DNA from 4 places in the Priestia sp. D3YE.R1 genome. Region 3 is predicted to be linked to each of the others. Evidence: riboswitches for the same ligand, from Rfam matches in the RefSeq annotation. Region 3 holds a riboswitch; each other region holds the start of a gene.
What was found. Region 3 has a riboswitch for lysine ahead of dapA (4-hydroxy-tetrahydrodipicolinate synthase). Riboswitches for the same ligand answer to the same signal wherever they lie in the genome.
Positions count from the first base shown of each region.

Region 1 (7,466 bases), on a different contig from region 3:
AAGAAAATAATGAAAATTTCTAGAGCATAGCGGAAAGGTAAGCTCTCCATGAAGTGAGCTGCTTGATTAAATGATTCTTCTCCCTTTGTCGCGAAATGATTCACAACTAAATGCTGTGTTAAGAAAATCCCGATTGGTATTACTCCAAGTAGTGAATGGATTCTCCGATATTGAAACTCTCTGTTTGCCGCCATCTGCGTAGACCCCCCTTAGTTAAATGAACATAGTTTGTGAAGAACTTTCTTACTCCCACTAGACAAATAGATTAATCGTGAATACAGGAAATGAAAACCTTTGCATTTCCTAATAAAGTATGTGACAGGTTAATTTTACTCCCATCGATTAAGAGCGTCAAGGCAAGATGTTTAAATCTTCTATAAAATATAAATTTATAAAATTTTATATTTGTTAACGCTTACTGAATTGATGTTAAAGATTTTTTCTTTCTATTATAGTATCGCTTGCCACAATTAAGTAAGCGTTTACTTTGTACTTTTATTGTAAACAAGTTCACAAAACATTTACACAGGTAAAAGTACCCTTTTAAAAGGTATTTTATGGTTTTTACATCTTTACATCTAACTCTTTTTACCATAATAAAGTTCCTCTTACATTTTATTAAAAAAATGCGTGAGAGGTTTTTTAGATTTGTATATAATAGTAGTAAAGAAAGAGGGGAAAGCATGAGCAATTTACAAACAGAATCACAGCAAGAACTTGAAGAGACGATGGAAACATCAGAACCTAATGTCGCAGCTGAAACAGAGAGAGCTCTTGATCACGTTCCATATTTCGGATACAGCCTTTTGCGTGATGTGTTAATTCCAGAGCTTCTTGGAGACGAAACGAATACCATCTCATACTGGGCAGGAAAACACCTTGCGCGTAAATATCCATTAAATACAATGGATGAAATCGTCGCTTTTTTTAAAGCCGCTTCCTGGGGAACACTGACGCTTGCCAAAAAAGATAAATATTCACTAGAGCTTGAATTATCAGGTGATGTGGTCAGCAAAAGATTTCAGCAGGAAACTTGTTCGTTTCATCTTGAGTCAGGATTTGTGGCTGAACAGATTCAGCGTCAAAACAACTGCCTAACAGAAGCCTACTTAACACCTAAAGAAAAGAACGGAAAAGTGCTGATTTCCGTGCAGTGGGACCGAAAAGATATCTTACCTACCGAAACACGTGCGGAGCGTTATAAAAAGTAAAAAATACGTATATATAAAAGACGTGGAGATACCACGTCTTTTTCTTTTCTTTATACTTGCACTGCCTGCTGCTCTTCTAGTTCAAATGCTACGTGAAGCGTCTCAACAGCTTTTACCATATCAGCATGCGGTACAACTGTAGATACTTTAATTTCAGACGTGCTGACCATCTTCACTTCAATTTTCTCTCCTGCCAGCACTTCAAACATTTCGGCTGCAACACCTGGATTAGAAATCATGCCAGATCCAACAATCGATACTTTAGCCAGCCCGCTTTCATGTTCAATACGCGTATATCCTAAAGTAGATTTATACTCCTTTAAGACAGCAAGAGCAGCTTCTACATCTACGGTTTTAATAGAAAACGAGATGGATAAACGATTATTAGCCGTTACGTTTTGAATAATAATATCCACATTTAACTGTTCTTTTGCTAATGCTGTAAAAATAGTAGAAAGAGTTTGTAACTCGTTGTTCAACCCTTCAATTGTCACCCGTGAAATATTATCTTCAAACGCAATTCCTCTTACGACTAAGTTTTGTTCCATTGAAACTTCCTCCTCAACAATCGTTCCATTCTCGTTTTCTAAGCTTGAACGCACTTCTAGCGGTACCTGATAATTTTTTGCAAACTCAACAGCGCGCGGATGCAGCACCCCTGCTCCTAAATTGGCTAATTCTAACATTTCATCATATGAAATAGAGTAAAGTTTACGAGCATCTTCTACGTAGCGCGGATCTGTCGTAAACACTCCTGTTACGTCTGTATAAATATCACATTTTGCAGCTTTTAATGCTGCAGCAAGAGCTACTGCCGTCGTGTCAGAGCCGCCTCGACCTAATGTCGTAATGCTCCCATTTTCTGAACAGCCTTGGAATCCAGCTACTACTACGATTCGCCCTCTATCTAATTGGCTTTGAATACGAGTCGTGTCAATGCGCTGGATTCGTGCATTGCTGTGAACTGCTTCCGTCTGGATACCAGCTTGCCAACCTGTTAGCGAAGTTGCTTCATGACCTTTGCATTGAAGAGCCATGGTTAACAGGGAAATCGTTACTTGTTCTCCAGTTGTAAGAAGCATATCCATTTCGCGTTTACTTGGACTGTCCGTAATATCACTTGCTAATTTCACCAGTGCATCTGTGGTTTTGCCCATTGCCGATACAACAACAACTACTTGGTTACCGCGCTCTGCTTCTTGAATAACACGGTTTGCTACATGTTGAATACGTTCAACAGAACCAACAGATGTTCCACCAAATTTTTGAACGATTAATGCCATAATTTTGTTCATTCCTTTTCAATAAATTTGCATATGCAGGATGATGAGAAGCTAAATTTTTTTACTCAGACAATAAAAAAAGCAATGAGATGAGCTCTCATTGCTTAACGAACGAAAATTATAAACATAACCGTCCACTGCCGTGAGATAGCTCTCCAAGAATCTACATCTTGACAATCCTACGTTTATTCAACGCAGAACCAGCAATCATTACTATGAGGTAATGTTCACTTCGGCAAATTTCCCTTTCCGCATCATTCATAAGGGCTCATACCCTTCCTGATACGTACTGATTAAATTTGCACCTCTATCTTCACTTCATTTGATGAAGTGTCGTATGAAATTAGTTAATAGCTTATCAAATATTTTCTATTATTTCAAGACTATTTTTGCAATGTTTCATAAATTTTTTCAGCAATGTTTTGAGGAACACCTGAATTTCGAATATCTTCAACCGTTGCTTCTTTCAATTTTTTCACCGAACCAAAATGCTTTAACAAAGCTTTTTTACGCTTTTCTCCCACTCCCGGAATGTCGTCCAGAACTGACTGAAAAGCGGACTTAGACCGCACTTGACGGTGGAAGGTAATCGCAAAGCGGTGAACTTCATCTTGAATTCGCTGAAGCAAATAAAATTCTTGACTATTGCGTTCAAGCGGTATGATTTGAGGAGGCTCACCAATCATCAGGTTGGAGGTTCTGTGCTTATCATCTTTGACAAGACCTGCTGTAGGCACTAAAAGTCCCAATTCATTTTCGAGAACGTCCTGTACTGCAGCTAAATGCCCTTTGCCTCCATCTACAACAATTAAATCCGGAAGCGGAAGACCTTCTTTTAACGCTCTGGAATACCGTCTGCGAACGACTTCTCTCATGGAACTGTAATCATCTGGTCCCTTTACGGTCTTAATTTTATATTTGCGATATTCTTTCTTTTCCGGTTTCCCATCAACAAAAACAATCATCGCAGAAACGGGGTCTGTTCCTTGAATATTTGAGTTATCAAATGCTTCAATCCGATAAGGAGCGGCAATTCCAAGCTCTTCTCCTAACCGTTCAACTGCGCCAACCGTGCGCTCTTCATCTCGTTCAATTAAATAGAATTTTTCACCGAGCGCAATTTTTGCATTTTTACACGCAAGTTCCACTAATTCTTTCTTTTTGCCTCGCTTTGGATGCTGAACCTCTACTTCTACTAATTTCTCAGCTAACTCTGCATCAATCGTTGCTGGAACCATCACTTCTTTTGGCTTAATATTTTTGGCATAAAACTGACCGATAAAAGTTAAGAAATCTTCTTCTGGCTCTTTATAAAAAGGAAACATAGAAACTTCTCGTTCAATTAATTTCCCTTGGCGAATAAAGAAAACTTGAACACACATCCAGCCTTTATCATAAGAATAGCCAAACACATCTCGATTAACAAAATCATTAAACGTTACTTTTTGCTTTTCCATTGTCGCTTCGATATGAGTAATTTGATCTCGGTATTCTTTAGCCCGCTCAAAGTCGAGCTCTTCTGAAGCTTTTAGCATTTTTTCAGTTAACTCTGTTTTGACATGCTCATATCCACCATTCAAAAACCGCGTGATATTTTCAATAATTTGTTTGTTTTGCTCTTCTTTTACTTCTTTTACGCAAGGAGCTAGACATTGCCCGATATGGTAATACAAACAAGGTCTGTCTGGCATAGTGGAGCACTTTCTTAACGGATAAATGCGATCAAGAAGCCGCTTTGTTTCATTTGCAGCTTGAACGTTAGGATAAGGACCAAAGTATTTTCCTTTATCTTTTTTTATTTTTCTTGTAATAACAAGTCGGGGCTGTTTTTCAGCTGTAATCTTAATAAAAGGATAGCCCTTATCATCTTTAAGCATGATATTGTATTTTGGATCATGCTTTTTGATTAAATTCATTTCTAAAATAAGCGCTTCTAAATTAGAAGATGTGACGATATATTCAAAATCGACAATGTCGTTTACAAGTCGAAGCGTCTTTCCGTCATGAGATCCGGTAAAGTAGGAGCGTACTCGATTTTTTAATACTTTTGCTTTTCCTACGTAAATGACCGTTCCATATTTATCTTTCATCAAGTAACAGCCGGGCTGATCCGGTAAAATAGCCAGCTTTTCTTTTAAATAATCGTTCATACTTTTCTCCTTCCTCTTCTCTTACTCTGTCCATCTATACAATCGCTTATGAAGCGTAACCTACATTCTTTCCTGTCTTAATACATGTACATAAGCCGGATTTATGGCAGTGTTCCTTACATCTAGTATAAAACAAACGAACGCATATTCGCTAAATAAAAGTATTCCCAAAAGAGAAAAAGTGGAGAAAAAGAAAAAAACCTAGCCTGAGCTAGGTTAGGTTTTGACTTACGCGTGTTTATTAATTAATTCTGTTAATGCTTCTTTCGGTTGGAAACCAACTACTTGATCAACTTTCTCTCCATCTTTGAACAATACTAAAGTTGGGATACTCATAACACCAAATTTTCCAGCTGTTTCTTGGTTTTCATCAACGTCTACTTTTACGATTTTAACTTTATCGTTAAGTTCGCCATCAATTTCTTCAAGAACTGGAGCGATCATTTTACAAGGTCCGCACCATGGTGCCCAAAAGTCAACAAGCACTAGGCCTGATTTAATTTCATCTGTAAAGTTTTTATCTGTAGCATGTGCAATAGCCATTTTAATTCCTCCTAAATATATGCAATATCCAAATTCTACTCACAGTATATCACCTTCAAATAAGGTTTGCTAACTTTTTGCTTACATTTATACTGTTTATTCTCCGCTCTAGTTTGTACAATTTGCCTAAAAATATGCGTAGAAAATTTCGTTTTCCACGTAATAAAAGAGATTGAGACCTAACTAAATCAACCGAATCTAAAAGCGAACAGATTGGATAAATAAGATTGGATAAATAAGATTGGATAAATAAGCTCGTACAAATCACTTGTTCCACCGCTGTTGATTTCCGTGCAAGACTTCTTCGCCTTGCCCTCCAATCACCAGCTAAAAGCAACTACGTCCATGAAAAAATCCGAACGATTAATCGTTCGGATCTTCCTTCAACAAAAATACGTTTGTCCTAGCCTCTTTTACTATTTACGCAGACTGTACTTTCAGCTTTTTAAATTCTTCCGTTAGCAGAGGCACTACTTCAAATAAATCTCCAACGATTCCGTAGTCAGCTACTTTAAAAATGTTCGCTTCAGGATCTTTATTGATTGCAACAATAATTTTTGAATTTGACATGCCGGCCAAATGCTGAATAGCACCTGAAATTCCGCAGGCAATATATAAATCTGGTGTGACTACTTTGCCCGTCTGACCGATTTGAAGAGAATAGTCGCAGTAATCTGCATCGCACGCTCCTCGAGACGCTCCAACAGCTCCATTTAACACGTCCGCTAGTTCTTGGAGAGGTCCAAAACCTTCCGTGCTTTTTACACCTCGACCACCTGCAATCACGACTTTTGCTTCGGATAAATCAACTCCTTGCGTTGCTTTGCGTACAACTTCTTTTACAACGGTACGCAGGTTTTTAATTTCAACATTTAAATCCTCTACATCGCCTGTACGTCCCTCATCTTTTGCAAGCGGTGAAATATTATTTGGACGAATCGTGACAAACGTAAAAGCATCGGTCATGATTTTCTTTTCAAATGCTTTACCAGAATAAATTGGGCGAGTGAAGACTACTTGATCCCCTCCCACTTCTACATCCGTCACATCGGAGATAAGTCCTTTGTCTAAGCGGGCTGCCAGCTTTGGCGCTAAATCTTTGCCAAGAGCCGTATGGCCAAATACGATAGCTTCAGGCTGTTCACTTTCAATGATGGCTAATAACGCCTGAGCGTAACCATCCGATGTGTAAGCAGCTAAATCTTCGTGCTCCGTCACAACAACTTTATTCGCTCCGTACGCAATAAGCTCTTCACTTAAAGCTTTTACGTCCTTGCCTACTAACGCTGCAACAATTTCTCCTCCGTCAGCTACAGTAGACGCTGCGGAAATCGCTTCAAACGATACGTTTCGTAATCCCCCATCACGTGCTTCTCCTAGAACTAACACTTTGCGTCCCATTACAATACCCCCATTGTTTTGACTTTTGACTTATTAAATGACTTTTGCTTCCTTATGCAGTAAATTGACCAGTTCTGGTACTTGATCTTTTATATCTCCTTGTAATACGCGTCCTGCATCTTTTTTCGGAGGCAAATAAATTTCAATTGTCTTTGTTTTTGCTTCTACATCATCTTCATCTAAATCTAAATCATCCAGTTCCACTTCAACCAACGGTTTCTTCTTCGCTTTCATAATCCCTGGAAGAGATGGATAGCGAGGCTCATTAAGTCCCTGCTGAGCTGTTACTAAAAGAGGAAGCGACGTTTCAATAACCTCTGAATCACCTTCCACATCGCGTACAACCGTCACTTTTTCACCTTCGATATCCAATTTTGTAATGGTCGTAATATAAGGAATTTCTAACTGTTCTGCTACGCGCGGTCCCACTTGGCCCGAACCTCCATCAATCGCTACGTTTCCTGCCAAGATTAAATCAGGAGATTGTTCTTTTAAGTACTGTGCCAGCAGCCTAGAAGTCGTGTACTGATCGCCATCTTCTATGTCATCTTCTGTGTTGATTAAAACCGCTTTATCTGCTCCCATAGCCAAAGCAGTTCGGAGTTCTTTTTCTGATTCTTCCCCTCCTACACTCACGACCGTAATCTCCCCGCCATGCTTTTCCTTTAGCTGAATAGCTTCTTCAACTGCATACTCATCGTAAGGATTAATAATAAATTCAGCTCCATCTTCAACAATTTGACCATTTTTTAAAGAAAGTTTCTCCTCTGTATCGAATGTTCTTTTTACTAACACATAAATATTCATTCAATTCCCCTCCTAAGCTTATTTTCCTAAAAATTTAGGCTGGCGCTTTTCAATAAAAGCAGCTACGCCTT
Region 1 covers NZ_JBLTHW010000001.1:174,283-181,748, reverse strand. The annotation lists gene ACOZIR_RS00920 (succinate dehydrogenase cytochrome b558 subunit) at 1-194, opposite strand, end outside; gene ACOZIR_RS00915 (YslB family protein) at 684-1,211, shown strand; gene ACOZIR_RS00910 (aspartate kinase) at 1,262-2,494, opposite strand; lysine riboswitch at 2,635-2,812, opposite strand; gene uvrC (excinuclease ABC subunit UvrC) at 2,878-4,644, opposite strand; gene trxA (thioredoxin) at 4,873-5,187, opposite strand; gene ACOZIR_RS00895 (electron transfer flavoprotein subunit alpha/FixB family protein) at 5,608-6,588, opposite strand; gene ACOZIR_RS00890 (electron transfer flavoprotein subunit beta/FixA family protein) at 6,622-7,395, opposite strand; gene ACOZIR_RS00885 (enoyl-CoA hydratase) at 7,414-7,466, opposite strand, start outside.
Region 1: linked by a shared signal. The riboswitch ahead of ACOZIR_RS00910 (aspartate kinase) and the one ahead of dapA (4-hydroxy-tetrahydrodipicolinate synthase) in region 3 are both predicted to bind lysine.

Region 2 (7,466 bases), on a different contig from region 3:
CTTGGACGTGTTTGTCTTTGTAGGTTTTCGCCTGAGGCTTTGCAAGGCTCAAGAACTCATCGGCAATCAATTCAATTCTATCTAACTCATGATTTATCATTTCTACATAGTAAGGCTGACCGCTCGTTTCTTTTAATAACTGCATAAATCCTTTTACCGCCGTCAGAGGATTTCGAATTTCGTGAGCGATACCCGCTGCTAACTGTCCGACTAAGGAAAGCTGCGCGGATTCACGCAGCAATTTTTCAGTTTTTTTACGTTCTGTAATATCACGAAACAAAACTTGAATGGCCTGCTTTCCCATATAGGGAATAGGAAAGGCAATGGTTTCGGCATCAATCGTATGACCGTCTTTATGAATAAATTTTTCTTCCTGTAGGTCTACAGATTTATTTTCTGTTTTCATTCGATAAATTCGCTGTTTTACAACATCATAGTAATCAGGGTGAACAAACTGATAAACACAAGCTCCTAATACGTCATGAGGATTCTTGTACCCTAGCGCTTTGGCTCCTGCAGGGTTGATATAATCAATTTTCCCTTCACTATGAACGATAATCGCTTCCGGGGATAACTCAATCAAACTTCGGTAGCGCTGTTCGCTTTCTTTTAAAGCCGTCTCATCCTGCTTGCGCGATGTTATATCTCGATAGACAAAAGCAATGCATAACGGCCAATCATTCATATTTTCAACGCGGAATAGTGTGACGCTTACATTAATTAAATGACCGTCTTTATGCTGTCTGACCGTCTCAAATTCCGTTTTCGATTCACCTGATTGAATAGTCTTATGAAGTTCGCACACTGGCTCCTTTAAAAACAAAGGTATAATCGGAAGAGGCTTTTGATAAATTTCTTCAAACGTCCAGCCAAATGTATTCTCAAACGCAGGGTTCACTTGAAGCGTTTTACCCTCTAAGTCAACGATAGCAACAGCATCTGCGTTATGATAAATAAAAGGCTGAATCTGTTCTTTTTTCTCCTGATAACTAGTTATATTCACGCAATGTCCCATAATTTCAGGCTTTTCTGTGTAAGATAAAGGGGTTAAGTTTACTACATAGCGTTTATCATTTATTTGAAGCTCGTACATAAGCTTTTTCTTTTTATTTAGCGCTTCGAAAAAATGCTCATACGAGACCCATTCTTCTAGAGGTATTTTTTGCTCAGAAACGCTTTCTCCTTGATACATACTGTAAACAAGATGGTCGCCTTTTTGTTTGTAAGCAAATATGATTCCTAGAGCCTCAGCTGAATGATTTTCTGCATGTAATCGGACTATTTTTTTATTTTCGTTCATCGTTCATATTTACCTACCCCTCACTAGCATCTTTCCTAATCGGTCTCATTCTCTTAATTTTACATGAGGCGTTTAGAATTTACTAGATAAAGAAGCGGATATTTTCCATTCATTCACATAAAAAAAGCGCCTATACCGGCGCTTTTTTTATGTGAATAGGAATTACTTTGAATGATGCATGTTATGACAGTGCCGCTTCGGCACAAAACCATTTTTCTCTATATGCTGATAGCGATTTTCCATATGTGAAGAAATGTTTTGACTCTCCGTTTTGCTTAGCACGCCGTACTCCACATATTTTGAAAGTATTTCTTTCTTTTTTTCGAACATTTCTTTGTACAGCACGGATAATTACTGCTTTTGCTGAGACGTCAGCTTCACGTCTTTTGTTTCTGGCTGAGGATTGTTTTCCGCTAATACAGGCGTCGCGCTCATAAATAAAAAAGCTGCTGCTGCACTTATTATAACCTTTCGCAAACAATCTACTTCCTTTCATCATGTAGTAGTTATAGTTTGCGAACTTCTATTTGTTTTCATTCATTCTATTTGCTTAGGACTCAATAGCTCCTCTTACATCATAATCGCTAAGATCAATTTCCATTTCCATTTCAAGTGCTAATTTAGCAAGTTCTGAACCAAGATAAGGGCCCGACGTTAAGCCAGAAGCTCCAAGACCATTTGCTACTAGTATTCCTTCGTAAGCCGGAAGAGCTCCAATGACTGGCAAGAAGCCCGGAGTAAATGGTCGAAATCCTACCCTTGTTTCTAAGACTGTGCTTTCTGTTAAGCCGGGAGCAATGGATAAGGCCTTTGAAAAAATTTCATGAAGCCCCCCAGCCGTTACTCTCAAGTCATAACCCGTATCGTTTTCATGTGTTGCTCCTATGACAATTTGACCTTGTTCAAACGAAAGAATATATTGGTCGCTTGGAGGCATCACAACGGGCCAGTCTTTGGTATCTAAATCTGGAAGATGCAAGTGGACAATTTGCGCTTTTTGAAAGCTTGCTAAAAATTCCACTCCAAGAGGCTCTAGTAATTGATTTGCCCACGCTCCTGCTGTCAAGATTGTTGTACTTGCTAGAAGGGTTTGTCCATTTACGGAAACGCCCGTTACTCGATTATTTTCATAAAGAAGTTCTGCGTTTCCTTCTATTGTTTTTGCACCGTTTTTCTTCGCTGCATTCACAAGTGCATTTCGAAGAGCTCTTCCGTTAACGCGAGCGGCTCCGCTAATATGAACTGAACTGTATTCTTCGGAAAGAACCGGAAACAAAGCCTGTGTTTCTTTAGCTGATAAACGTGTAATCTCGCCTATTTCAGGAGCTTCTTCCCGACGCTTATATGCTCGTTCTTCCATTTTTTTAAGCTTTTGGTCATCAGTATGTAAGCTAATTGCTCCTACTCGCTTATATCCCGTATCCGTTTCTCCATCTTCTTCTAATTGCTGAATTAATGTTTGATAGTACTTGGCGCCGCCTTTTGCTAAGCGGTACCATGCTTTATTTCGACGCTGTGAAAGCCATGGACAAACAATTCCTGCTGCTGCATCAGTAGCTTGACCAGCATCCTTGCGATCTATTAATGTCACATCTGCTCCTGCTTTTGCTAAATGATATGCTGTAGAAGCTCCAAGTATCCCTGCTCCAACTACGATGTATGTTTTCATACCAAAACACCCTTTTCTTTCTTCTAGTATTCTCATGCTATATGTATGTAATTTTAGCATAGCAAAAAAAGAAGCCACATACTAGGCGAAGCTATTTTTAACTTGTTTTTGGCGCGTGCTGATTTTGACATATAGCTCCCTTCATCGTAAACAAAAGCGTTAGAAGTTCTTTTACCGAGAGTATAGCAGGGTGGAGAAAATCATAAATAGTGATCGTACATCTTTAACGCTGTTGCTTACCGCTTTTCTATTATAGGTTCTGAATAAAAAGATAAAAGAATAAAACCGCTATAATATGTAAATAAAAAGAAATAACCATTATTTTAAGGAGAGCGTATGCAATCTTCATTTGTATTATTTTTTATCATTCTTGGTTTACTATTTGGCAAGTGGCGAAGATATCAAGAATACTATCCTACTTTGCTGTTTTGGGTCACGGGGAATTTGCTTTATGAAGTGCTGCTGTTTCATCACCGGGTATGGGTATTTCATCCTGTTGGTATTGACCACCTTTTTCTACCCGATCACCTAATGGTCTCCCTTGGAATAACCTTAATTATTTATCCGTTTGTCATACCGGTATTTTTAGGAAGGCTGCCGCTGCATGTAAGCGGCCGGCTGTGGTGGATTCTTTTGTGGGCGCTTTTATTTACTGTGATTGAGTTCATTGCTTATGTTAATCACAGTATCACTCATCATTATGGATGGTCGCTGCTGTGTTCTTTTCTCTTCAATATTGTCACGTTCTCACTTTTAGTGATTCATCAGAAGACAGCGCTGGCTGCTTGGATACTCTCTGGAAGCTTCATAGCTTTTTTATTTATCTTCTTTGATATTCCTATGCCTTAACTTTTCATTGACTAGACAGAGGAAAAGGAAATATAATAGGAGTTACATTTAAATATAATTTTCCTCTCTGAGAATAGAGGTGCATGAAATCAAGAGTCACTTATTGGAGACTAATGGAGTCTGTGAAGATAAGTAAAAGGGATTTCGTGCCGAAGTATATAAACATCCATTGTGTTCATATACTGGTTCAGTATTGAATAAATGCTGAGCTGTCACAAACCATTTGGTTTGTGGAGAGCTATTGAAGAGATGTTGATGCCTAGAATGTAATAATACTTTATTATTATGAAACCAAGACGCGTGAACATCACTTCACGGGTCTTTTTTGTGTTTTTCTACTGACCATCAAAGTTATAGTTGAATGATTTAAATGGAGGGATACGGATTATGTACTTACATGGAACGAGTAAAATTAACAGCAGCAATCATTTAGAAATTGGGAAGTGCGATACGGTTGAACTGAAAAAACAATACGGCACTCCCCTATACATCTACGATCAAGAATTAATTGAGACAAAATGCAAGGCCTTCCATTCAGCCTTTCAAAGAAGCGGATTTTCATATCAAATCGCCTATGCAGGGAAAGCGTTTCTTTGCATGGAAATGGCTAGCCTTTTAACGAAGCTTGATATGTCACTAGATGTGGTCTCAGGAGGAGAATTATTTACAGCTCTTGAAGCTGGATATCCAGCTGAACGCATTCATTTTCACGGAAATAACAAAACGATTGAAGAAATGGAAATGGCTCTTGATGCGAATATTGGCTGTTTTGTTGTGGATAACTTCACCGAACTTGAAGTTTTGCATGCGTTAGCAGCTGAGCGCAAACAGAAAGCATCTATTCTTCTGCGTGTTACTCCAGGGATTGAAGCCCACACACATGAGTATATTATGACCGGACAGGAAGACTCCAAGTTTGGATTTGGTCTTTCCAATGACCAAGCTATGAAAGCGGTAAGTTCTGCCTTAGAAAAGCCTTACTACGATCTTTTAGGCATTCATTGTCATATTGGTTCGCAAATTTTTGAAGTAGATGGTTTTTCTCGCGCCATTGATATTTTAACTGATTTCTTATTCAGTATTCGTGATAAAATGGAGTTTGAAGTAAAAGTTTTAAACGTAGGTGGTGGTTTTGGTATTCGTTATACCGAAAGCGACTCTCCTCTTCCAGTTGAGTATTATGTAGATGCACTGACAGAAAAGCTAAGCCGCACGTTAACTGAACAAAATTATACCCTTCCAGAAGTTTGGATTGAGCCTGGAAGAAGCATTGTAGGAGAAGCAGGTACAACGCTTTACACAATTGGCTCAACTAAGGAGATTCCAGGTGTACGCAAATACGTAGGAATTGACGGCGGTATGACTGACAATATCCGTCCTGCCCTTTATGATGCAAAACATGAAGCTGTCTTGGCTAATAGAGTGACGGATAAAAAAGATGAAACGGTATCAATTGCGGGGAAATGCTGTGAATCAGGAGATATGCTTATTTGGGATATCGATTTACCGCGCGTTAATCAAGGAGATTTACTAGCAGTATCCTCTACAGGTGCCTACAACTATTCAATGGCTAGCAATTACAACCGTATTCCGCGCCCTGCTGTTGTATTTGTGAAAAATGGAGAAGCTCGTCTTGCTGTAGAGCGAGAAACATACGAAGATTTGGTGCGTAAAGATGTAAAGCCAGTCGTTACTACCTATGCAATGAGCAAATGATAGCTGTTCTTGCGTAGTAAAGAAGCTATTGTTGTTTGGAGGAAATCTAACTATGGTTTTAAGTGTATTTAAAACGTACAGATCATCGCTTATTCTGCTTCTCGCTATTTTAATTGGCGGGATAGCAGGATATGCTATCGGGCCCGATGTGGCAGTCGTAAAGCCCTTTGGTGATTTGTTTCTTAATTTAATGTTCATGATTATCGTTCCCCTTGTCTTTTTTAGTGTTGCTTCGGCGATCGCAAACATGAACGAAATGAAACGTCTTGGTAAAATTATGCTGGGTATTGCCGTTGTGTTTGTCGCCACTGCTGCTGTTTCAGCCGTTCTAGGCTTTTTAGGCGCCTCACTTTACAATCCCCTGCACAACGTAGATACTTCTGCCATTAAAGAATTAATGGGTGACAGTGAAAATACAGCTGAAAAAATGGCCCTTTTAACTCAGCTTGTTAGTACATTTACTGTACCTGATTTTGTTCAGTTATTTTCGAAAGAGCATATTTTACAATTAATTGTCTTTGCCGTTATTTTCGGTATTGCTACAACGATGGCTGGTGAAAAAGGACAGCCTATGGCGAAATTTCTGACTTCTGGTCAAGAAGTATCGATGAAGGTTGTTAAAATTGTGATGTACTATGCTCCAATTGGTTTAGGATGCTATTTTGCTACTGTAGTAGGAGAACTTGGACCAAAGATCTTACAAGGGTACGCTAGAGCATTTATTCTTTACTTATTAATTGCAATCGTTTACTATTTTGGCTTCTTTACGCTATACGCATGGATTGCTGGCGGTAAAGCAGGAATTAAGCTGTTCTGGAAAAATGCAGCCGCTCCTTCTATCACCGCTATTGCTACCTGTTCTTCTGCTGCATCTATTCCAGTTAATTTAGATGCAACAAAGAAAATGGGTGTGCCGCTGGATATTGCTGAAACAGTTATTCCATTAGGAGCAAACACCCATAAAGATGGTTCTGTTATCGGCGGTATTCTAAAAATTGTTTTCTTATTCAGTTTGTTTGGCAAAGATATGACGTCTGCTACGAGTATTTTGAGTATTTTAGGCGTAGCCTTTTTAGTTGGAGCCGTAATGGGAGCGATTCCTGGAGGCGGTATGATTGGCGAAATGTTAATTATTACAATTTATGGATTTTCTCCAGAAGTCCTGCCTATTATTGCGGTCATTTCAACGATTATTGACGCCCCTGCTACGCTTTTAAACAGTACGGGAAATACAGTAACAGCGATGCTTGTTACAAGGTTTACAGAAGGAAAAGACTGGATTAACAAAATTATCACCACCGATAAAGTCGCCTAGTAAAAAAGCAAAGGAACAGTCTTAGTGACTCTTCCTTTGCTTTTTTCGTGTGCAGTAATATCGATAGCGATGTATAAAGTCTGTAAATACGCACATTCTATAGGTATGTTGCATAACCGGACTGGAGGTGTCGTCTAATGAGTAACGCTGCAGGAGGTTCAAAGAAGAATCAACCGAATGATGCGAATCACGTAAGTGCAGAAACAAAAGCTCATCAAAAACGTCTCACTGAGCAAAACAAACAAGAGCATCAGGCTGAAGAGCGCAAATAAAATGACGTTAAAGAACGTGTGGCACAGGCTCTGCGTTCTTTAACGTCATTTTATTTTTAGAAGGAGCTTCATAGCGCCGCTCGTTATAGGTCTATCGTACAACCTCCTTTCAAACTTTTACATATTCTATTAATAGGTTTGTAAAAGGAGGAATGATATGATGTTTTCTTGGCTAGAGATTACAGCCGCAGCCTTTGGACTTTCAGTTATTTTGATAAGTCTTGCATTTTTGCCCGAACGTAGATGCAAAAATCTTTATATTCCCCATCAGCTAATAGCAAAATCTAGGTTTCTCTATAAAAAGATTATTTGTTTTATAAATCAACTTCGACAGAAACTTTAGTT
Region 2 covers NZ_JBLTHW010000003.1:508,274-515,739, reverse strand. The annotation lists gene ACOZIR_RS20955 (PAS domain-containing sensor histidine kinase) at 1-1,300, opposite strand, end outside; gene ACOZIR_RS20950 (DUF2680 domain-containing protein) at 1,463-1,645, opposite strand; gene ACOZIR_RS20945 (hypothetical protein) at 1,652-1,777, opposite strand; gene ACOZIR_RS20940 (NAD(P)/FAD-dependent oxidoreductase) at 1,851-2,969, opposite strand; gene ACOZIR_RS20935 (CBO0543 family protein) at 3,306-3,818, shown strand; lysine riboswitch at 3,885-4,067, shown strand; gene lysA (diaminopimelate decarboxylase) at 4,206-5,534, shown strand; gene ACOZIR_RS20925 (dicarboxylate/amino acid:cation symporter) at 5,587-6,849, shown strand; gene ACOZIR_RS20920 (hypothetical protein) at 6,987-7,121, shown strand.
Region 2: linked by a shared signal. The riboswitch ahead of lysA (diaminopimelate decarboxylase) and the one ahead of dapA (4-hydroxy-tetrahydrodipicolinate synthase) in region 3 are both predicted to bind lysine.

Region 3 (7,466 bases):
CTATGATTGAGCAAGGTGTTATTTGATACTTCATTGGGAGAATATACTAGTATGGATATCTTGAATTTAAAGGCTGTTAATAATGGGTGACTTACAGATATTGCTGGTTTAATTGCACTTTCATATGCACTCAGCAGAAAAAAACCTACTATTAAATATATAACACCTCTAATTGTAGGAGTGGTTAGTGTTGGCCTTGTTATCGTAAGTTTCCTTATCGGAGGCTGGATTGGTATGAGAGTAGGAACAATTAGCTTTACTGCTTTTATCTCATCACTTATCTCCCTACTAATTATATCTATAGCTGAATCTGTGAAAAGAAAATTCAGTAAAAACATTCACCACTAAAGTATATATAGCACATACAAAGTCAGTTTATATAATGCGGATGATATGAGAGTATAAATATGACTGCGGTATTAAACAGCTAAATGTATAAATACTAATACCTTGAGCAAACTATTCAAGATGCCTAAACGGCATCTTTTTTAATGCATATGATATACAAAACAAAGTTAACATAATGAAGATTCTCCCCAGTTAATTGTTTATATAATGCTTCTGTTAAAAATCTAGTGCCATGAATAACACTTTAAACACTTTGTACGTTATTCATTTAATTTTCACCATAAAGCAATACAAGTTCTTAGAGAATCAGCTGAGTTTATAAATCTATATATTACATTCATCCCTGTTCCAAGAGAGAAAAAGATTCTAATGAAAGGAGAGCGTAAAGTGGAAATCATCGAAGTAAGCTGGCGTACAATATTATTATATGTTGTTATTATTATTATTTTTCGTTTTATCGGCCAACGAGGCATAAATCAGCTAAATGTCATTGACCTTGTTGTTGTGCTTATGATAAGTGAACTTGGAGTTGTTGCAATTGAGGATACGGGAGGTTCTTTACTTTATCAGCTTGTACCTATTTTTATATTAACAGTTATCCAAATAGCTCTTACATATATCCAATTAAAAAGTCAAAAGTTACGCAGAGTACTAGATGGGCAACCTATTATTGTAATAAGGCAAGGAAAGATTGATGAAAAGCAAATGAGGAAATCACGTTATAATTTGGACGACTTGCTTTTACAACTGCGGGATAAAAATATAGGAGATATCCGTGAGGTGGATTATGCGATATTAGAGCCTTCGGGTACATTATCTGTATTTAAAAAATCAGAAAGCAAAGATAAATCAGGATCTGTATTTTTACTTCCCCTTGTTATTGATGGAATCATTCAAGAAAAGCATTTAAATCTAATAAATAAAAATTCTTATTGGCTTTTCAACGAATTGAAACAAAGAGGATACAAAGACGTAAAACGTATTTTATATTGTAGTTTTTTAAACGGGCAACTTTTTGTGGATATAAAAAATGAATGATAAAAAAAATTCAGGACGAAAATGGGTTTAAACTTGGCTAATTCTATAGAAAGCCCTAAACTGCTGGAGCTATTGAAAACAAGATCTTTAAAAGCTGTAATAGCCATTCGTGTTGTTATGTATAAACTAAGAGCAAGCTAATTTTTATTGGCTTGCTCTTATCTATAAGATGAAGTACAAAAAGGGCTTTTTTTATTTATTAAGCTCAGCAGGAGCTGAAATATTCTCAAGAACTTTTCCTGTTTCTTTATTTGAAGTATTACTTACCGCTAAATCTCCCAAAGAAACCATTCCAATAAGTTTTCCATTTTCTACAATAGGAAGTCTGCGTATTTGATGCTGAGACATGATGTCTGTAGCCTGCTCTACAGACATGTATTTTGTACCGGTAATGACATCAGTGGTGATCATTTCAGATATTTGTGTATTCGTATTAAAATTATTAGCTAATCCCTTGACGACTAAATCACGATCCGTTATTAGGCCTATTAGCTTATCATTTTCACAAATTGGAATAACTCCTACATCTACATTCTTCATCATATTAGCTACCTCACCACATGAACTTTTAAGGTTACCTGTCTCAATATTAGAAGTCATCACTTCTGTTATATTCATAGCAACTCCTCCTTTATTTAATCATTGTCTTACTTCACTTGATTCCCGCACCTCATCTTCTAAAACGTCCATTTGAGTTTTAGGATACAAAGCTTTAGGTTTTAATAAAAGAGCACAACCCGTTGGTTCGTAATAAATTTATACTTCTCCTCTTCTCATCTTTATACTTTTACAAAAGAGTTATTCGAAGTTATTTTTCATTAAATTGAAATATTAAAACTATTATATAAATTGTATAATTTAGTAGTATAAAAACTACTAGGAAGGGATTACACACTATGTTATGGTTTATATCTGCTTTAGGGACAGCTGTATGCTTCGGAGTAAACAATACTTTATTTAAATGGGGTGCTCTTCAACATTTATCTAAAGTGTGTATTCAACTTTTCTTTTATTGGATTTCTTTTTTTATCCTCTTATTATTTACTCTTATTAAAGGAAGTTTTGAATTTCACATTTTACCTATTTTAACGGGGGCACTAATCGGTATCTTAAATGCCAATGGCAATATCCAAATGTCGAAAGCCTTTGAGAAAGGACCTGCGAGTATTACATCTACCATTATTGCGATGAATACAGTCATTGTTGTTATAGCTACATCCTTATTATTTCCTCAATCCATTCCTTTAACAAATTGGATTGGTATCGTCATTATTATATTGGCAGCTTGTATTATTCAGTATCAACCAAACAAAACGGCACACATAGAGTATAAATTATGGATTTTGAGCTGCTGTTTAGCTCTTCTATCTATCGGCACAGTTGGTGTTATTATGAAATTCAGCACGTATCAGCACTTTAGCATGGGTGAAATGCTTGTTTCAATGTATGGCGGAGGAGCTGTCTATTTAAGTTTATTAGCTCGGAAAGAACTTAAAAAAATAACTGCACATAAAATTGAAATAAAGATAGGTATACTAGTTGGTATATTAAGTACGATTGGTTACAGCTGTTATTTATTCGCCCTAAAGGAAGGTCCATCCAGTGTGGTTTATCCAATCATTAGTTTAAATTGTATTGTTGTTTTAATTGGGAGCTTAATTATCTTTAAAGAAAGACTTAAAAAATATCAATTAATAGGAATTATTCTTACTCTATGCGGAATCGTGTTGACTAAGATATAAGTTTTTGCACTAATACCGACAGAAGAACGAACACATAGTGAAATAGGTCTCCTTCTGTATGGCAACTGAAGATGTATATAGTATACATAGAAAAAACAGAAAAACTCCCCCAATGCGTTAAGGGAGTTTTTCTATTTTTAGGAGTTAGCTAAATGATGATTCATCCATCTTGAGCTTTTGGCAAAATCTTGCCTTAATGCCTCGATTGAATCGGTCGTTTTAGCTATGCTCTCTCTTCTAATCTATTTTTATTTATTTCAACAGGTAACGTTAATGCCGCTAGCTTGCAGAACTTCTTCTAGCGCACTTTGCTCTTTATTGCTTAAAGGAACCATTGGCAAACGAACACCGCCAACTTGTATTCCATTTAGATTTAATGCAGCTTTTACTGGTGAAGGACTTGGCGCAATAAATAATGCTCTCATAATGGGAAGCAGATTGCGATGTGTAGCAGCAGCTTTTTGGACATCGCCATTTTTGAAGGCATTAATCATTTGTTGCATATCATTGCCAATGATGTGGGAAGCAACTGAAATAACTCCTGCCCCGCCAATTGCTAATACTGGTATTGTTAACCCATCATCGCCGCTGTATAGTGTAAAGTCGCTAGGTGTTTTGCTAATAATCTCTGCCATGGCATCCAAGTTGCCACTTGCTTCCTTAATTGATACAACATTAGGAATCTCTGATAGACGAACAATTGTTTCAACAGAAATGTTAACTACGCTTCGCCCTGGGATATTGTAAAGCATAACTGGTAAAGAGGTTGACTGGGCAATCGTTTTAAAGTGCTGGTACAAGCCTTCCTGAGACGGCTTATTATAGTAGGGAGCAACGAGCATAATACCATCGACTCCTGTTTCCTCTGCAAGTTTCGTTAAGCTAATCGAAGCTTGCGTGTTGTTTGAGCCAGTTCCGGCGATGACGTGGACTCTTCCCGCAGCAGCTTCTACAACACATTTGAATAATTCAATTTTTTCTTCTGTGGTTAATGTTGGAGACTCTCCAGTTGTACCAGCTACAACTAAGCCATCTGTGCCATTTGTAATTAAATGCTCAACTAACGTTTTCGTCGCGTTAAAATCAATTTCGCCATTCTGATCAAACGGGGTAACCATTGCTGTTAATACTTGGCCAAAATTCATAACTACACACCCTTTATAAAATTTTTAAAATTAGAGGGGTTAGGGCCATTCATAAGAAACGCAAAAAAGCAGCAACGAGGGATTCGTTGCTGCAGTAGAAACAATATTTATCAAAAATAGTTTCCGTGCGTAAGATAGCCCTCCATACAGTTTCCCATATGACAGTTCTGTATTTATTCAACAGCAGAACCAGCTTCAAGAACATGAGATTCTTTCGGCTTCGGCAAATACCCCTTTCCACAATTGTCATTGGATCTCATTCTCCTCAAATTGTATACTTATGATCTTTGCGCCTCTATCCTCACTTCAAAAAATATTGAAATAAGAAAATATTTAATTGCATTTAATATAACAGTAAATTTCCTTTCACGCAAGAATCATTTAAGTATAATTTTATGGACACCATGTAATTAAGTCCTTACACTTATTTTTTAGAGAATGCCTCCGGATTATTGACTCAAACCCACAATCTCAGTATCACTCATATTACTATTCCACCTTTCTTTTTGCTATTCACCACATGTTTTAACTTACATATTATGCACACCATAAAAAGCCACCCGCTTAGAGTGACTTAGCATTAGGTTTATTCTTTACTTCATCAGGTACGTAATCTAAAAGTACGGATATTATTGTATTAAAATGCCATGGAGTAAGATTGTTGCCAGCACTTTCTTTTAACTCAGTTCTTAGCTTTTCACCCCATATAGGATATTTATTGTTGCTTTTTGCTTCCTCTAACATATAATCGACTACATTTAGTACTTTATAATATTCATTTTCTTTTGCGCTAATATAATAATCCTTTTGTTTATAGTTCATATCTCCAATCCCCTTTTGGTTATTTATGAACAATACATTTTTTCATAAAATAGCATCAAATTTAGACTATATCTCTTATTTCCTTATAACATCTACATTGATTTAAATAGTTTATAATATCTTGGTTATTTACTTCTTTGATATTATCTCCAAAAAGTTCAACAGCACTTTCTAAACGTTCCCTTTTATTATCAATCGTTAGTACATATCGAAGTGCATCAACTACTGGTGCATTATGGTATGTACGACGAACGAAATATTCTTCGATTGCCTTATTTAAGTATTCTGATTCAGCCTTTCTAAATTTAGGTTCTGACCTTTGAAGGTTCTTTACCTCCATCTCTATCATAAATCCCTCATCCTCTCCGATTTAATTCACTATTTTATTCCCCTGCTAGAAGTAAAATAAAACTTAGTTTGTATACAAATTAATGTATTTTCTAAAAAAAAAAAAAAAAAAAAAAAACACCTGTAAAGACAGGTGTTTTTTGTAAACTTAACATATTAAAGGAGAAACGATTCGTCAGCAAAAGGAGAAATCTGATTAGGTACAGTATGTGCTCATTTTTCGTATTTATACGTATTCGAATTAAAGAATAAAATGAGGTTAAGCAAACCCATTGATGTTCGATTTTTGCAAGGTTAAAGGATAGATTAATTTTTGACGAAGTGAGTTATAGAATGTAGTCAAGTTATTGTTGAGGAAATATAGCTTTATCTTTTAATTGATGTATCACAGGGACATACTAAAAAATGAGGTGATAACATGGAAATAAATCGAGCTAAACAAATTCTTTCTTCCCCCAAGGAAATTGATGTTCATTACCACGGAGTTCCTATTTGGATTAAAAGTGTAGATGAAACATCAAGTATGGCTACCGTTCATGCGAGAGGAACACATGATGAAGACCGTATGGTTCCAGTCCTTGATTTAGAAGAAAAATAAAAAGTCGGAAAGAAAGAATGTAGTTTTTTACATTCTTTTCTTCCATCTCCAAATAGAACCCAATAACTGATACCATATTTCTGTAAGCTTTATTTATAAGAAAAAAGAGGTGCAGCATGAAAGAGAAAAAAGAACCACAACTCAGAAGTGGCGAGCTAGAAAATGCGCAACTAAAAGGCTATTACGGAATGGATCCTGAAACTAGCCTTCAATCTGTTAATTTTGCTACGACAGAGAACCCATATTTAAATGAGCATTACCAAGAAGATTCTAAAAAAAATGAATAAAAAGACAAGGAAATAACCAACCTTTATTTCTTTTCTGTAGTTATGCATTTTTATTAAGTTGACAATAGAAGGGTTTGCAGATAACATATTTCGATTTCGGCTTATTCTTACTTTTGCAACGATATTACCTGACACTTAACCATTATAAAGAGCCACTTGTTTTACGCAAGTGGCTCTTTGCTATGTTGATTGAATACACTTGATCCCTAATAAATAATGGCAAAAAGCAATCTATAATTGATGTAGATTATTCTTTGACTAATTTAACAAGCATATGAGCAAGATGATGTTGTTCTTCCTCGTTTCCAACTTTCCATAACTCATGTAACAAGTATTGCTCTTCATTTTGTGGCTCCTCATGGGTTGCGAGATAGTCAGCTATTTTTTTAGCTGCTAGAGCTAATTGATTATCATTTAACCCTAGTTTCTCACCTTTTGTGACTTTATCTCCTAAGTAACTTTTAAATTCGTTAAAACTAGAAAGGATGTTGTCTTTCTTCTCTTGACTCATTTCATTTAGTTTATCCTCTACTTTATTTTCAACGGTTTTAGTATTATTGTTCATTTTTCATTCTCCTTCCAATTAAGTATCAATGTTCTTATATGGTAAATCCCCCATTTACAGGTATATAAACATTTCGTAGCCTACTCATTAAGCAGAATAATAGTGAAACTTGAATAAAACTCGATTATTTGTAATAGAGTTTAGTGAAAAACCTTTTTGATAACAGGATGTATTTCTTAGGATGTTAACAAACTAGGTTAGTTTTACAAAATTTAATCGGTTATTTAGATGAGGAACGGAGTGAATACAAATGAGTTTAGCTACTTACATAGGTTCAAACGTAGAATTACCTATTAATAAGGAATTAGATGATTTAGTTACTATTGGGAGCTGCTTTTCAGATGAAAGAAATCGATTGAACGTAAAGAAACATCAATTTACTACCCTTTATGTTTATGAAGTTGCAAGCGACTGGGGAATTGAAATTACGGAGTATATGAATAAGAGCAGGCGTAAAGAATCAAAAGAGAAACTGATTGCACTATGCAAATTGATGGACCGCTATCTTAAGTCAGGAGACTTTTTTGAGTTGTATAGTTGTTGGATAGGGGAAGAAGCTGAAGAACAAGAGAG
Region 3 covers NZ_JBLTHW010000002.1:1,132,428-1,139,893, reverse strand. The annotation lists partial or broken gene ACOZIR_RS18020 (NADP-specific glutamate dehydrogenase) at 1-26, shown strand, start outside; gene ACOZIR_RS18015 (YesK family protein) at 100-348, shown strand; gene ACOZIR_RS18010 (DUF421 domain-containing protein) at 736-1,386, shown strand; gene ACOZIR_RS18005 (CBS domain-containing protein) at 1,579-2,004, opposite strand; gene ACOZIR_RS18000 (DMT family transporter) at 2,283-3,128, shown strand; gene dapA (4-hydroxy-tetrahydrodipicolinate synthase) at 3,386-4,273, opposite strand; lysine riboswitch at 4,401-4,579, opposite strand; gene ACOZIR_RS17990 (hypothetical protein) at 4,838-5,095, opposite strand; gene ACOZIR_RS17985 (hypothetical protein) at 5,157-5,444, opposite strand; gene ACOZIR_RS17980 (H-type small acid-soluble spore protein) at 5,862-6,041, shown strand; gene ACOZIR_RS17975 (hypothetical protein) at 6,158-6,328, shown strand; gene ACOZIR_RS17970 (DUF3243 domain-containing protein) at 6,576-6,893, opposite strand; gene ACOZIR_RS17965 (hypothetical protein) at 7,144-7,466, shown strand, end outside.

Region 4 (7,466 bases), on a different contig from region 3:
TGGACGTAAAAAAAGCCTCTATTAAAAAAGGAGTTGGCGGAAAGTTTGAAGAAGTAATTAAAGAGCTGCTTCCGGCGTATACTGGATACGTTGAAGTACAGCACGATATTGCTTTTCAAACACATCCGTCTCATACGCATCCAACTGATGAAATTCTTCATATACTTGAAGGATCTATTTACTTTACAGTTGAACGTGATACGGTTCTATGTCAGGCAGGAGATCGGATACATTTACCGAAACAAACGGTTCATTCTTCAAAAGCCGGTCCTGATGGATGCACATACGTTATTTCCATTTTAAAATAAAGACGAAAGAAGATGATGCTTATGCTACGTTCCCGTCCAGTGTTGCTGCTTATCGATGTACAAGAAGGGTTTTATTCACCTCAGTGGGGAGAAAGAAACAATTTAGATGCAGAAAAGAATATGCTGACGCTACTGCAAGCATGGAGGCGTCAAGACTATCCTGTCATTCACGTGCAGCATGCATCAGAAAATCCAGATTCGCCTTTACACCCAAGTTCAAAGGGATTTCAGTTCAAGGAAGGATTTGGTCCACAAGAAGACGAATGCTTAGTTCGCAAACACGTGAACAGCTGCTTTATTGGAACAGAGTTAGATAGCTATCTAAAAGCAAATGGCTATGATACGCTTATCTTAATAGGACTAACTACTAATCACTGCGTTTCTACGACTGCGCGCATGGCTGGAAATCTAGGGTATAGGACATATGTTGTGAACGATGCAACGGCTTGCTTTGATGGTACGTCCTACGATGGAAAAACAAAGCTGTGCGCAGAAGATGTACATACATTCGCACTGTCTTCCCTGCACGGCGAGTTTGCAACGGTCGTTTCTACAAAAGAGACTCTTCAAGTCCTTCAAACCTTTCAATATGCCCAAAACCAAAACTGATGTGCACGCGCATATCAGTTTTTTTATGTAGATTATGTTTCTTAAAAGAAGTAAAATAAAGATAATTCTATACTATAAGGAGTTTGTACATATGATCATTCGTTATGCTAAAGAAGAAGATTTACCTATGCTTGTTGAAATTTATAATCAGTCCGTTCAAACAAGTGCTGCTACTTTTGACTTAACGCCTGTAACAGTGGAACAAAGAAGAGGCTGGTTTAATAATCATATTAGCAATAAACTTTTTCCGCTTATTGTCGCGGAAAAAGACGGAGTAGTAGCTGGCTATGCTTCGCTTTCCTCGTATCGAGATAAAGAAGCGTACATTCAAACAGTAGAGCTATCGATTTATATTGATAAAAATCAACAAGGGTATGGTATTGGAAAACAGCTTATGAAACGCATTTTGGAATTAGCTAAAGAACTCGACCATCACGTTGTTATTTCAGGAATTACAAAAGGGAATGATATCAGTATCAAAATGCATGAGCAATTTAATTTTACGTTTTGCGGAGAATTTAAAGAAGTAGGCTGGAAATTTGATCAGTGGCAAGATGTACTTTTTTATCAGCTTATTTTATAAGATGTATGACACCTTTACACATTGTAACGTTTTAGTTTCATGTGTAAAGGTTATTAAAATAATAAGTTGTTTTATTATTTTAATACGAAAGGTGTTAGCTATCATGAATACACATTTTCAGTATCAACATCTAAGAGCTGTGCCGAAAAGATGGTCCAAAAAAGAACTGCATATCCAGCTGAATAGAATCAAACACAATTCTGAACTATCTACTATAGCGGCAGATCCGCTTTTTCATCTGTTAGAATGTACCCATTCGGGCCTTCAAACGAAACAAGAAATCATAGACTACATTCAAACCATTCCTAATCACCAACTTCCATCTTTTGTAACTCATTTAAGCAGGTTAATTCAGCGTATTTATTATATAGAAGCTGCGGATTACTATAATCGCCCCCTCAAAGGTTATATGCTTGTTATGAAAAATCAACCCGCCTATATATCTCTTCATTTTGCTGATCAGCTCATATAAAAAAAGCTCTCTATTCAAAAGAATAGAGAGCTTTTTTTATTCGTATTTTTTCACTGTTACTTGACACTCTTTTAACGGGATAAGTTTTGACTTTTTCGTCCATTTGTATCCTAACCAAACAATTAAGAATAAAGGCAGTCCGATATAAGAAACAAGTACACCGTACCAGTCAATCGAGTCACCCATAAACGCCGAATAGTTTTGGCCTAAAATAACAACGGCACATAAAATAAAGGCAAAGATAGGGCCAAATGGGAAAAGTTTTGCATGATATGGAAGTTCACTCAAATCATGACCTTGAGCAACAAATGCTCTTCTAAAACGATAGTGGCTAATCGCGATTCCTAACCAAGCAATAAAACCAGACATACCAGAAGCGTTAAGTAACCATGTGTATACCGCACCATCTCCAAAGAATGAAGCACCAAATGCAAGTGTACCGACAAGCGCCGTTGCGATTAAGGCATTAACCGGAACGCCTCGTTTATTCACTTTTGCTAAGAACCTCGGTGCTTTTCCATCTTTCGCTAAGTTCCACAGCATACGTGTAGAAGCATACATACCTGAGTTACCAGCAGATAAAACAGCTGTTAAAATAACGGCATTGATAGCTGATGCAGCAAACGCTAGACCTGCTCGTTCGAATATTAAAGTAAAGGGACTTACTCGCACATCATCACTTGCTAAGGAATCCGCTGTGTATGGAATAAGCATCCCGATAACAAAAATAGCTAAAATATAAAATAACAAGATGCGCCAGAAGACTTGTTTAACTGCGCGAGGAACCGTTTTTTCTGGATCTTCACTTTCTCCAGCTGCGACTCCAAGCAACTCTGTTCCTTGGAATGAAAAACCTGCAGCCATAAAAATACCTAGGACAGTAAAGAATCCACCATGAATAGGTCCATCACCAAGCGTGAAATTTTTAAAACCTGGTGCTTCATTGTTAAAGATACCAAAAATCATCATAATACCAATAACTAAAAAGATGATAACCGTTATTACTTTAATTAACGAAAACCAAAATTCTGATTCACCAAATCCTTTTACAGAAAGGTAGTTAAGCCCAAACATAATTAATAAAAAGAGGGCACTCCATAAAATAGAAGAAGAGTTCGGGAACCAAAATTTCATAATAAGGGCTCCAGCGGATAATTCAGCTGCAATCGTAATAGCCCAGTTATACCAGTAGTTCCAGCCGAGAGCGAAACCAAAGGATGGATCTACAAACCGAGACGCATACGTACTAAACGAACCAGCTTCAGGCATATAAGCTGCGAGCTCCGCCAGGCTGGTCATCAAAAAGTAAACCATGACGCCAATGATCGCGTAAGCTAAAAGCGCTCCCCCGGGTCCTGCTGTGTGAATTGCTCCACCACTTGCTAGGAATAAGCCGGTTCCGATGGCTCCTCCTAATGAAATCATCGTTAAGTGGCGAGATTTCAACCCACGTTTTAATTCTTGCTGCTCTTGCATAGATAAATACTCCTTTCGAATGTACGGAAAGAGACGGGATAACATAAAAAAAGCCCGCAGTATATGTGCGCGCTTTTAAATCTGAAAACCGCGTCAACCTTCCGTGAAGATAGCTCTTCACATCATTCGCATGATGTGACAGTTCTGTTCCTGTTCGGAGACAGCCCCAGCTTAAATCAACCGAGAAATGATCTAAACTTCGGCAATTTTTCCTTTCAAGCAACATCATAAATGTTCTCTGCATTTCCGTTACTTTACTATTAAAAACTGCGACCTCTACCTCATCGATTAGGATGAGGGTTTTTTATATTCAATTGACATAAAAGAAGTATATCAAATACTAAAACGATTGTCATTATAAAAAATAGATTCAGAAAATAGAAACATCTTTGAAATCTCTCGAATCTATTTTGTGACATATGGTATAATAAATATTGTCTTCATAATACATAAATATCCGAACGTACCACAGGGGGAGCCGCAGTGCTGAGAGTGAACAAATTGTTCAGACCCTTCGAACCTGTTAGTTAACGCTAGCGTAGGAATGTGGGAATAGTAGCATATATTTGCTTACTCCTGTGTAAACCGTTTGATATGAATGATTCAAAAACAGGAGTGAGAAACGTGAATAAAGCATTACCTTTACAGGCTAAAATTGAAATAGCTATTTTTGCAGCATTGGCACTTTTACTTGATCTTTTGCCTTCCATTAAGATTGCAACGGCTGTGAGTATTTCGTTCTCCATGGTGCCCATTTTTATTATGTGCTTTCGCTGGGGAGTAAAAGGCGGAGCTCTATCTGGTCTATTATGGGGGCTTTTGCAGTTAGCAACAGGAACGGCTTATATTTTAACAGCGCTGCAAACATTTATTGAATATATTGTGGCTTTTGCTTTTATAGGTTTTGGAGGTGTTTTTTCACAATCTATCAAAACAAATTTAGCTAACAATAACAGATCAAAAGCTTTTGTTTTAATTGTTCTATCCCTTATTATCGGCAGCTTCGCGCGCTATTTCTGGCACTTTATTGCTGGTATTATTTTTTGGGGATCATATGCGCCAAAGGGAATGTCCGCTTTGTGGTATTCTTTTTCAATGAACGGTATTTCAATGGTAGGGTCATTAATAGCCTGCTTAATCATTCTTTCACTATTAATTCCATCGGCATCAAGAATGATTGTAACTAAATCACACTCATAATAAAAAAGACTAAATCTACCAAGATTTAGTCTTTTTTTGTCATTTGTCACCTTTGTTTACACGAAAGTGTGTCAGGTTTGATAACATAGTTAATGAAATATTCAAAAAACTGTTTTATGATAATCACCATATTCAAACGAGATAAGGGATTGATAGCATGATACAGAAATGGATCACGAGCATAGGGTTAGATATTGGAACAAGCACAACAAAACTGATTGTAAGCAAGCTGTTAATAGCAAATCAACAAAACCAGTTTACGCTGCCAGGCTGTCAAATTATTGATCGTCGCGTAACGTATGCAAGTTCCATCTATACAACACCTATGGTAAACGAAGTTGAAATCGATGTTCGAAGGTTAACACTATTACTAGAAAAAGAGTACAAAAAAGCAGGGGTCTCCTTAGATCAAGTGGAGGCAGGCGCTGTGATTATTACAGGAGAAACTGCTCGGAAGCAAAATGCAGAGAGTATCGTTCACTATCTAGCTGAACACGCCGGGGATTTTGTTGTTGCAACAGCTGGTGCTGACTTAGAAGGAATGTTAGCGGCAAAAGGATCGGGAGCAATCGAACGTTCTGTTGAAACAAATCGAGTAATTGCTAATATCGATGTAGGGGGAGGCACCGCTAACATCGCTTTATGTCAAAATGCCAAAGTGATAGAGACGTTCACATTGCATGTAGGCGGAAGATTAATTCGTCTGAATTCAGATGGTTTTGTTACCTACGTTTCGCCTTATTTAACTGAATTTTTAAAAAATAATTCTTTGATGCTGTATGAAGATGAAAAAGCAACATTTGAAAAACTCTCTTCTATCTGTCAATTGCTAGCTGAAGAAACCGTGAATTATGTAAGAGCACTGACTCAAACCTCTTCGCTGCTCGTTTCTCCTCATATAAGGTCTTCTATACAGCCGGAAACAATCATGGTTTCAGGAGGAATAGGAGCAATGATGAAGAAACAAAAGCCAAAAACAGTGAAGGAAGTGGCCGTACACGGAGATATCGGTCCGCTGCTAGCGTATCACTTTCAATCCATACAGGTATCTCAAGCCGCTGAAACAACGCGCGCTACTGTCATTGGAGCCGGCATGCAAAATACAGAAGTTAGCGGGTCAACCGTATACATTGGGTCTAAACGGCTGCCGCTGAAAAATATTCCGATTATAGAGATACCCGTACAGCAAGAAGAGGAGTGGAATCCGCAGCTGTTTCAAGAAAGAGCTCGAACGGCATGTATGCAGGCTTCAATTGTTTTCAGTGCAGAAGATCCTCCCGCTGCTATTGCTTTATCTCATTTTCCTTACTGCAGCTATAAGATGCTTCAAGAATTAGCAAAAGTAATAAGCGTTGAATTCATTGCTTGTTTTAAGGGAGCTAAGTGCCTCGTTGTTTTATGCGAGCAAGATATTGCAAAAGCTTTGGGACAAGCACTAGCCAAACAGAAGAAAGAATTAGAAATTATTTGTTTAGATCAAATTGATTTTACACACGGAGATTACATTGATCTTGGATTACCAGTAGCTGGAGAAGCAATCTCTGTTTCCGTTAAAACGCTCGCTTTTTCATCCTAACCCACTAAATATACAAGGAGGAAACGATGTTTAAAACTACACGATTATTAGGAGAAACATTTTCATTTTATAGCTTAAAAGAAATCATGGCCAAAGCAAACGAAGAACGTTCTGGAGATCAGCTAGCAGGAGTCAGCGCTGAGTCAATGAAAGAAAGAATGGCAGCCAAACAAGTTCTAGCTGATATAACACTTGCTGATATTCGAAATTACCCTCTGCTCAGCGCAGATGAAGACAATGTCTCGGCGTTAATCGAAAGTCAAATTGATTCATCGATTTACGACATTATAAAAAATTGGACGGTAGGGGAGTTAAGAGAATACATCTTATCTGATGAGTATACGGGAGAAGACCTTCTTGCGCTTAGCAAAGGATTAAGCAGCGAAATGATTGCGGCAGCTACTAAAATTATGTCCAATTTAGATTTAATTCAAGGAGCAGCCAAAATAGAAGTGCAAACCACTTGTCAAACGACTATCGGCCAAAAGGGCGTATTGGCTTCCAGAGCTCAGCCTAATCATCCTTCAGATAACTTAAAAGGAATGAGAGCATCTCTCTACGAAGCGTTAAGCTATGGAATTGGGGATGCGGTTATTGGAATTAACCCCGTTATTGACACAACGGATAATATCTACGCGCTTTTAAATGAAACAAAAAATATAATCAATGAATGGTCCATCCCTACTCAAAACTGTGTGTTATCACATGTAACAAGTCAGATGAGAGCAATCGAAAAAGGAGCACCGGCGGACTTGATTTTTCAAAGTTTAGCAGGAACAGAAGCCGGTAATGACTCATTTGGGATTTCACTGCCTATGCTCGATGAAGCAACAGCGTTAATTCATGAAAAAGGTACAGCAAAAGGTCCGAACCGCTGGTATTTTGAAACAGGACAAGGTTCTGAACTGTCAGCAGAAGCTCACTATAATATTGATCAAGTAACGCTCGAAGCTAGATGCTACGGCTTAGCTCGCCACTACAAGCCTTTCTTAGTTAACACGGTTGTTGGATTTATTGGACCTGAATATTTATATAACAGCAAACAAGTCCTACGAGCTGGGCTAGAAGATCATTTTATGGGCAAAATGCACGGATTGCCTATGGGAGTAGACGTATGTTACACCAACCACATGGATGCTGATCAAAACGATATGGATAATTTAAGTATGCTTCTAGGAACAGCTGGAGTGAACTTTGTAATAGGAGTGCCCATGGCTGATGACTGCATGCTAAACTATCAGT
Region 4 covers NZ_JBLTHW010000001.1:2,252,442-2,259,907, forward strand. The annotation lists gene ACOZIR_RS11990 (YqcI/YcgG family protein) at 1-25, shown strand, start outside; gene ACOZIR_RS11995 (cupin domain-containing protein) at 1-308, shown strand, start outside; gene ACOZIR_RS12000 (cysteine hydrolase family protein) at 330-917, shown strand; gene ACOZIR_RS12005 (GNAT family N-acetyltransferase) at 1,009-1,500, shown strand; gene ACOZIR_RS12010 (hypothetical protein) at 1,604-1,972, shown strand; gene ACOZIR_RS12015 (amino acid permease) at 2,009-3,448, opposite strand; lysine riboswitch at 3,551-3,735, opposite strand; TPP riboswitch at 3,910-4,010, shown strand; gene thiT (energy-coupled thiamine transporter ThiT) at 4,043-4,648, shown strand; gene ACOZIR_RS12025 (ethanolamine ammonia-lyase reactivating factor EutA) at 4,806-6,224, shown strand; gene ACOZIR_RS12030 (ethanolamine ammonia-lyase subunit EutB) at 6,251-7,466, shown strand, end outside.
Region 4: linked by a shared signal. The riboswitch ahead of ACOZIR_RS12015 (amino acid permease) and the one ahead of dapA (4-hydroxy-tetrahydrodipicolinate synthase) in region 3 are both predicted to bind lysine.